DNA from 4 places in the Candidatus Brocadia sinica JPN1 genome. Region 2 is predicted to be linked to each of the others. Evidence: riboswitches for the same ligand, from Rfam matches in the RefSeq annotation. Region 2 holds a riboswitch; each other region holds the start of a gene.
What was found. Region 2 has a riboswitch for cyclic di-GMP ahead of BROSI_RS18485 (hypothetical protein). Riboswitches for the same ligand answer to the same signal wherever they lie in the genome.

Region 1 (2,203 bases), 2.4 Mb from region 2:
GCAGTAACACCGAGTTCCTGAAGATACGGAATCTTCTCAATCAGGCCGGCGTAAGTGCCACGTGCCTTTTCGGAAACCCCTGAACTGGGATGGCGGGTAAAACCCCGCACATGCATCTCGTAAATGATCATGCGTGATGACGGCCGTTTAATCGACGTGTCGCCTTCCCAATTATACTTGTGGGTATCGACCACTACGCTTTTCATCGCCACAGCGGCGTTGTCACCCGCTTTGCTGGCGGCTTCTCGACTGTAATTCCTGGGAACAGCAACACCGCGGCCATAGGGATCGAGAAGGACTTTGGATGGATCGAATCTCATCCCCCTGGCAGGTTCATGCGGTCCGCGTACCCGATAACCGTAAAGTTGTCCGGCTTGTACGCCTGACACAAAGACATGCCAGTAATGATAGGTTCGGCCGGCCCAGGGATCAATTTGAATACTGCGTACCGGCTTGTCGTTGTCCTCGTGGTCAAAGAACAACAGTTCTACACCTGTAGCATTACGGGAAAAAACGCTGAAGTTAACGCCGTCTTCGTAAACGGTTGCGCCGAGTGGTGAGCTTCGACCCTTTGTGTTAATGTGAGACATGTGTTTTCCTTTCTCCGGTACGCCATGGCTATTGAGTACCCATCTTCCTCAAACATAATGAGGAAAAGCCTCATAATGGCAATTTTCTTGATTATACAATTTTCAATAATGATTGCAAACACTCTTTGGCGCATTATTTGTTTGAGAATATATTTTTGTATTGTTATTTTTTGCTTGACAGAGATTATCTATTAATGATAGTAATGATCAAAGTTGCCAACATGGGCACACAAAATTCAAAATGTCCCGATAAAGGTAAACCCTGAGCAATCAGGGGGCGCAAAGTAAAGGGTCTTGCCAAGCCGTTGAAACAGTTTCAACGGCTTAAGCGGTTTTTTCTAAAAGACAGCCTTACTGCCGAAGATATTCGAAATAAATATCTTTGCAGTAAGGCTTTTTTTGTTTATTTTAACCCTGACAGGGTTGAGTTGACTCACGAATTTCGTGCTTCGGATTTTGTCTTTTCCGACTCGTTCGGGTTAGGATGAAGGAGATATGAAATCATGAGCGAAGAGCTTCCGGTCATTTATCTTGCGAGACATGGTGAAACGGCCTGGAGTCTGACGGGGAAGTATACCGGTCTTACTGATTTGCCGCTGACCGAGCGCGGCGAGCGGAATGCGCGCCGGCTTAGGGAACGCCTGAAAGGTATAGCTTTTGCCAAGGTATTTACCAGTCCGCTGCAGCGAGCTGTGCGGACTTGTGAACTGGCCGGTTTTGGGGCTGTAGCGGAGGTCGATCATGACCTTGTTGAATGGAACTATGGCGAATATGAAGGCCACCTCTCCAGCGAGATACATGCCCAACACCCGGATTGGCAGCTCTTCCGTGATGGCTGTCCCGGAGGAGAATTACCGGCTCAGGCCGTAGCGCGGGCTGACCGAGTAATCGGCAGGGTGCGCAAGGTTAATGGGAATGTGCTGATTTTTTCGAGCGGACATTTTATCAGAGTCCTTACGGTCCGATGGCTCGGACTTGAGCCATCGGTTTCCTGTTCGTATTTCATGCTAAGCACCGCGAGCCTGAGTGCACTGGGTTATAAACATGATCTTTCACATCCGGTGATACGGCTGTGGAATGATGATCATCACATCGGTACATGATAGATCCGGTTGCAGGTACCCCAGGGGTAAAAAAAGGTATACTCAAGATGCTCGCAATTTATGATTTATAGATTTGATAGCCACCATAATCTAACCGACCGGTGGCACGGACAAGCTATGCTTGTCCGTGTTTTGTAATACTGCTTTATACTTTGCACTCGCAACGGTTTGACTTATATTGTCTATCCAAGTTTTAACATGAATAATTCGCCAACAATATCGTGCAGCTTCAGCACGGACAAACGAAATTTGTCCGTGCCACCTGGTAATCAATCTTAACATGCACGTTCTATGATCACCTTGAGTATAACGTCAGAAAGGATATTGAGATGAGTACAAAAAGTATGGCAGCATCCACAAGGGTGTCAGCAGGCAAGGTCACTGAATCGGAACTCCTCAAACAATATGGGTGTGGGCCGGTGCAGTTTGCCGGGACGGATAACGGATTATACGAACGGCACCTCATTTTTGACAACGTTACCGATTTGAAAGTGGCCGGCGCACGGGAGC
Region 2 (2,203 bases):
GCGTGCGTATAATCAGAAGACTTCCAGCCATGACGATAAAGCACAAAAAAAAGAGGGGTATAAAGTGATGCCGTTAGTATCCAAATGAAATAGTGGATCATCGTAATCTAAATATCCAAAGCCACGGGATGCATATTTGACGGTTTAACGAAGCATTCAAAATCGTAAGAAAGAGTTATACAATTCCTAACAACACTTACTCTCTTCCATGAGAGTGAGTGTGTTGTCAGGTCTGTATGTTACACCAAGTGTTATCGTAAAGTCGCTATTGTACGTTGGCGTCCTGCGAATGTTCATTGAAAACTTTGGAATTCTTTTTACTTCTTAAGCGCCGTAAAGTTACCAAGGTAGCGCCGCCCGCTAGAAAGAGCAGGCAGCTTACAGGTTCTGGCACAGGCACAGGTCTTCCTCCGCCGCCACTCTTTGCAAATACACTGTTTAACGATATCGTAAGCGATATCAATAATGTTAATATTCCAAGAGTCCACTTTTCCATTTTTCTATTCCTCCTCACTTAAAAAGTAATTTTGTAGAAGCTTTATTTTACAATCTGAAATTTACAAGAATCATCTTCCCAATCGTCCTTGCCTGCTATGCTTACCTTTCCAGTAAATGTGTATGAACTACTTACGGTATTAACCGATAACCCAGAGGGATCCAGCTTAAACCACGCAAAGTACCAGTAACCAGGTTTTAAGGTTCCACCATCTATAGGATCCACAAACCCGTCTTCATTGTGAGTAATATGAATTGAACCTGGACCGTCGATAATCCATTTTATATCCGCTGTTGTTGCCTTCGTTACCCGAAAAGCAACATACATGTAAGCGGAATCCTTTTCTAAAACAGGCAAACAAATGGGTAAATCTGCGCCATCAATGGATGATTCCGCATCGCTGGTGAAGGAAGCGTACAAAATAACCTTCTTCCCACTGCTGCTGCCTCCCTGGAAAGTTTTTTTCACCACCTCATCATCATTTGAGATTTTAATGCGACCGATTCCTATCTTCCCGTCATTCTGACCAGCAAGGCATATCTGCCCCACCATAAAAATCATTAATAATAGCGTTAACCCAAATAATCCTTTTTTCATTCTGCCAATTTTCATAATCTCCTTCTCCTCAAAAAATATCTTTAAATTTTTTCTTATACGATGGCATTCCACTTTTGAAATTAATTTCGGTTTCTTCCCTCCTTTCCCAAATAAACGCCGCCCTTTTAAATCATCGCTACTTACGGTTAAACTCTATAAACAAAAAAGCCTTACTGTGAAGATATTTTTAAAACACCTTCGGCAGTAAGGCTATCTTATCATTACATCCTTGTAAACTTAAAGACCCTGTTACTTTGCGCCCCCTGATCACTCAGGGTTTACCTTTATCGCTCTGTATTTTAAATTTACTACTTTACAACTGTGCGGTATATCATCAATGTAATCGCCTAAATATATACAATAACTATCATTCTTCGTCAAGTAAAAAATAAAATATTTTTTATAAGATACTAAAATCGCTACAAGCTGAAGGTTCTTGTTGATTTTTTGTCTGTTAAGGGTATTGCAGAAGGTCGATTTTCGAGTTGCGAAAATCGTTTGCAGAATTTAGGTTAAATTTTACAATTGCAATTTTAATTTCATTTTGTATAATCTCACACGAACGAGTAGGAAGAGCGCCAAAAAGTTGGGCTGTGAAAATCTACCCCAAAGCCTTATACAAGGCTGAATGTTTCAAGGATTTTGCGAGATAGGTATTTTGTTTGATCCAGAAGCACAGAATCGGTTGGTGATGAGAATGTAGCAGGTATTATCGTCCTCCTTGTTCCACTTACCGGGAGCCACTACGAACTTTAAAGGAATATCACAATCTTTACAGTACATATTCAAACCTTTGCTCCTGTTGTTGGTTAACCAAAAAGTTCTCAAGTGCAATTAATAGCGGGAACAAAGGGATAAGTCAAGCACAAAGCGAGTCTCAAGGCATTGATTTGTAGTAACTTAGGTCTAATTTATTTATGACTTAAAAATATTTTTTAATAAAGTAAGCGCCTATTAATATCTTCTTAGGTTTCGACTTCACTGTTTTGCTCTCAGTGAGGAAAAAAATGTGCCAGAGCGATTGCAGAATAATAAACGCTTTGGATATGACAAGAAATTACGAACTTACTATGAGATTAAAGTGAATAATCTGGTAAGATATTACAAAAC
Region 3 (2,203 bases), 760 kb from region 2:
CGCTCCGCTGAATACTGGCAGTTTCTGAAACCGTATTGAAGGGAGACTGGCAATTGTTAACAGCGAGGGAATTTTCAGAACAGATGTATGGAATTAACACCCGGTTCAGTACGGGACCATATGTGGGAGCAAATTGCCTGTTCCAGGTAAAATGGGCAGTGTGTCCGTATACACTCCACTGCAGATTGTCAGCAATTTCATCTATGGCGCCGCCGTTGCCTGAAAAATGAAACGATAATTGTTTCGGTAACTCCAGCGTCGCTTTACGCGCATCGATACCATACGGACTGGCGGGGTCGGCATCCGTTACGGCTGGCTGGTCCAGTTCCAGTTTTACCGTTACGATAGTATTGGGGGAAATGGTCAGCTTGCTGTTGATGATATGGGGGTGAGCACTCAGGGCAATTTCACCGTGTTTTATTTTCAAACCCGTATAAAATCCTGCGGGGGCATTTGGGGCAAATATTTCTGAATTTACCCACACACTGTCTGGTAGCAGTTTGTATTTTGTCAATGGTTCGATAACCGGGGGTAATGTGTGGATGATAAATTTTCTCAGCAATGATACATTGAAGAGAATTGCCGGGTCAGGCCTCCCTTCAAGATAGAGCGCTATCAGCCTTTCAATTCTGAAAAAGTCAAACCATATCTTTCTGCCATCCTTGCTGTGGAATGGCCCGATAGTTTTTTCGAGAGCGGCGCCACCTGCCCATAGGGGGACAGAACCTTTCATTTGGGTACTGCGTACCGGCACTTCCCGGACAAATACCCGAAGGTCTGCACCACCGGCTTCTTTCAGTCCCCTTCCGGCCAGTTCCTGTAGTCGTGTCAATTGATGAGGTGCAATCGTATCGGTAAAGAACAAATCAGAATTTTCAACAGAAAAGAAACTGGTTTTTATTGTGGTGATATCTTCCCCGGGAAGTACCCTGGCTAAAGTTTCCTGGAGTGATTGGATGGAACGCTCATCTTGGGGAGAAGTTACTTCGAAATGACCGGACACGCCGGCCAGCAAGGCAAGCAGGTCTTGTTGATGATGAGAAATGGTATTTTTAGTCATAGGATATTCCTGGCATGAAATGAGAGATTATCAGGATTTTCGGTGAATTGAAAATAGCTAGAGGCTTCACCATAGCACTTTTTTACCCGTAAAAACAAAAAAGCCTTACTGGAAAGATATTCATCAGGAACATCTTCGGCAGTAAGGCTGTCTCATGAGCAGTTTAAATTGTTTAAACCGCTTAAACGGCTAGCAAGACCCTTTCCTTTGCGTCCCCTGATTACTCAGGGTTTGCCTTTATCGCGATGCTTTTGTTTGTTTTGATTGCCAATAATATTTGGCACATATTAAACAGGAACAATCAATTGTGTCAAGAACAAAAAGGCTGGATACTTGTAAAAACGGTATCTCTTTCGTTCCGGCACAAAATGATACTTGCACTCACACACGGTATGTGATAGACTTTTTTTATCTTCGGCTCTTTCACTCTTTATTGCGAATCTCAGGCATTTCCCACAGCAATATTGTGAAAGAGGCTTTTTGTTCTGATACTACACCATAGATTTACTATTCACACCCGGTCAGCGGGTTGTTTACCTCAGGAATTGGCGCGAAAAAAGGGTCAGGTTGGAAGCAACGTTCTGACCTTCATAATTCAATATTAAATACTTGTCTCTCACAATTGGCCTTGAAAAGGTGAATGTCTGACCCTCTATACCCTCTCATTCAGAAAAAACGAGGAAATAAAAAGTGACTCAGATCTGGTGGATATGGATGTCCATTGCTGCTGCTTTCATTATTGGTGAGATATTTACCGCCGGATTTTTTCTTTTATGGTTTGGTGTTGGAGCGGCAGTGGCGGGTATTTTAGCGATCCTGGGATTCGGCATGGCATGGCAATGGGGAGCCTTTCTCCTTATGGCAAGTGTGCTCTTTGCGGTTTCCAGAAGATTTGCGGAACGATTTACCAAAAAGCAACCGCTGGGTATTGGAGCTGACCGGTATATTGGTGAAAAAGGTGTTGTACTGGAAGAGATCGATACTATAAAAAATACCGGTCTTGTACAAATAAGAAATGAGAACTGGAGAGCTGACAGCGATACGGGAGACATAATACCTGCCGGAAAAAAGGTTGAAGTGATAAAGGTGGTTGGAACACACCTTGTCGTCAGAATTTTGAGTGAAGGAGGGTGATATGCCAGA
Region 4 (2,203 bases), 1.8 Mb from region 2:
TGGTAGTGAAGGCATCAAAAGAGAATACAAAATAAAAATGGGTATATTAATAAATAAAGATACAAAGGTAATATGCCAGGGAATAACCGGGCATGCGGGCAGTTTTCATGCCGGACGAATGCTGGAATATGGCACTAAACTCGTCGCAGGCGTCACTCCCGGCAAGGGTGGCACAAAACAACAAGGCGTTCCTGTCTTTGACAGTGTAGTCGATGCGGTAAAAAATACGGGGGCAAATGCTTCTGTCATTTATGTACCTGCGCCGTTCGCAGCGGATGCCATCATGGAGGCAGCTGAGGCAGGCATTGAATTGGTGGTCTGCATTACCGAGGGCGTACCTGCGCTGGACATGATCAGGGTAAAAAAATATCTTTCTCACAGGAAGGCGCGTCTTATCGGACCCAACTGCCCTGGTATTATTACGCCTGGTGTATGCAAGATCGGCATTATGCCCGGATATATCCATAAATCAGGCAAGGTGGGGGTTGTTTCACGCAGTGGAACTCTCACCTACGAAGCCGTCTGGCAATTGACCCAGAGCGGTTTAGGACAATCCACGTGCCTTGGCATTGGAGGTGACCCCATTTTGGGAACTGATTTTGTGGACATATTGAGATTGTTTCAAAATGACGAAGAAACACACGCCATTGTATTGATAGGAGAGATTGGCGGAAGCGCAGAGGAAGAAGCCGCAGAGGTAATAAAACGAGAGATTGCAAAACCGGTCGTTGGTTTTATTGCAGGAAGAACGGCGCCGCCAGGCAAACGCATGGGTCATGCCGGGGCGATTATTTCAGGCGGCAAAGGTACAGCAATTTCAAAGATTGCAGCGCTTAAAAATGCAGGCGTTATTGTAGTAAACAGCCCTGCCGATATCGGGAAAACCGTAGCAGAGATAATTTTTCTGTGAATGATATAATCCCTCCTATTTTTGCCTGTTCTATGGAAATGTTAGAATTCTCTGTTAGTTTTTTCCTTGACATCCAACGATACTTTGATATTTTAATGCGAAAGATTGTCAACAAACAATAGCTTTTGACAGCACGAAGGAATAAACCAAAAACATACGATAAAGGCAAACTCTGAGCAATCAGAGGACGCAAAGTAAAGGGTCTTTTAAGCATACAGGGAAGTAGCATAAAATACCTTACTAAAAAAGACAGCCTTACTGCCGAAGATGTTGTAAATATATCTTTGCAGTAAGGCTTTTTTATTTTCAGGATAAGGAAAAGAGGTTCAATTGACAAGAAGAGATGATTTTCCATTGATAATAAGCCCAAATCTCGGTTGCCCACAGATTGCTTCAGTTGAGGAGTTTGGGCAAAAGAAGATGTTTCCGTTAATAATTGCCGGACAATACGGGGAAAACAAGATGCCCTTGAAGGATGACTTTATGGGAACTTTGTATTTACGACGCTCTCATAAAGGGGATGGAGATAAAAAAGATATTCCACTGTCTATGAACGATGAACCTGAGGAGATTATTCATTGGTATCAACTATCGGATTTCAATACAGTAGACGATACGAGAGAGATTATTCCTAGTGAGTTCCATTACAATGTAATGGGGGAGAATACCCGGTATTGGAAAATCATGGTCAGTATCGATTGTAAAAGCACAGAAGATTATGAAACTCTTCTTTTACCTCAAAAAGGAGGAAAATGCCCCCCATGTCTTTACGATCTGGTATACAGAGACCGATCAGAAAAGTGGGAGAGGGTTAACTACCATTCTGTGCAATTTGTTAAAAGCTTTGGTGAAGGCTGCAAATTCATTCAGGTTACCGATCTTCATGTTGCCACACGAAATGACGAGATACTCGATGAAGTTCTGAAAGTAAAGCATGAGAAGAAATGTGGAGACGACATCGCAAAAAGATACATTAACTTTAACCGTAACCTGAGAAAGTTTATTCAGAGAGCAAACAGTATGGCTGAGGAGGGTAATCTCGATTTTGTTGTAATTACAGGAGATTTGGTAGATTTTGCCTTTCATGGCTGGGGGGATGAAATAAATTTAGATGAAAACAATTGGAAAACTTTTATTAATATAATTACCGGCGCAGGAAAGGAAAAGGAGCGGAACAATCCCGGTATAAAAATAGCGGTTTTTACATCAACCGGGAATCACGATTGGCGTCTCCACCCTTACGATCCAAACCTTTCAAAGTACAATAGAGACAGTTTTGGCTTAACGGAAGAA

Region 1: another riboswitch for cyclic di-GMP. It lies ahead of BROSI_RS07350 (histidine phosphatase family protein); the one in region 2 lies ahead of BROSI_RS18485 (hypothetical protein).
Region 3: another riboswitch for cyclic di-GMP. It lies ahead of BROSI_RS14810 (hypothetical protein); the one in region 2 lies ahead of BROSI_RS18485 (hypothetical protein).
Region 4: another riboswitch for cyclic di-GMP. It lies ahead of BROSI_RS09700 (metallophosphoesterase); the one in region 2 lies ahead of BROSI_RS18485 (hypothetical protein).

Annotation. Positions count from the first base shown of each region.
Region 1 covers NZ_BAFN01000001.1:1,635,284-1,637,486, reverse strand. Annotated here, with positions in the region: gene glgX (glycogen debranching protein GlgX) at 1-590, opposite strand, end outside; cyclic di-GMP riboswitch class I at 835-952, shown strand; gene BROSI_RS07350 (histidine phosphatase family protein) at 1,094-1,693, shown strand; gene BROSI_RS07345 (glycogen/starch/alpha-glucan phosphorylase) at 2,038-2,203, shown strand, end outside.
Region 2 covers NZ_BAFN01000001.1:4,007,708-4,009,910, forward strand. Annotated here, with positions in the region: gene BROSI_RS18475 (exosortase/archaeosortase family protein) at 1-101, opposite strand, end outside; gene BROSI_RS18480 (PEP-CTERM sorting domain-containing protein) at 266-496, opposite strand; gene BROSI_RS18485 (hypothetical protein) at 539-1,108, opposite strand; cyclic di-GMP riboswitch class I at 1,291-1,386, opposite strand; gene BROSI_RS18490 (outer membrane beta-barrel protein) at 2,103-2,203, shown strand, end outside.
Region 3 covers NZ_BAFN01000001.1:3,252,683-3,254,885, forward strand. Annotated here, with positions in the region: gene BROSI_RS14810 (hypothetical protein) at 1-1,060, opposite strand, end outside; cyclic di-GMP riboswitch class I at 1,195-1,306, opposite strand; gene BROSI_RS14815 (NfeD family protein) at 1,751-2,194, shown strand; gene BROSI_RS14820 (SPFH domain-containing protein) at 2,196-2,203, shown strand, end outside.
Region 4 covers NZ_BAFN01000001.1:2,161,499-2,163,701, reverse strand. Annotated here, with positions in the region: gene sucC (ADP-forming succinate--CoA ligase subunit beta) at 1-35, shown strand, start outside; gene sucD (succinate--CoA ligase subunit alpha) at 38-910, shown strand; cyclic di-GMP riboswitch class I at 1,065-1,176, shown strand; gene BROSI_RS09700 (metallophosphoesterase) at 1,241-2,203, shown strand, end outside.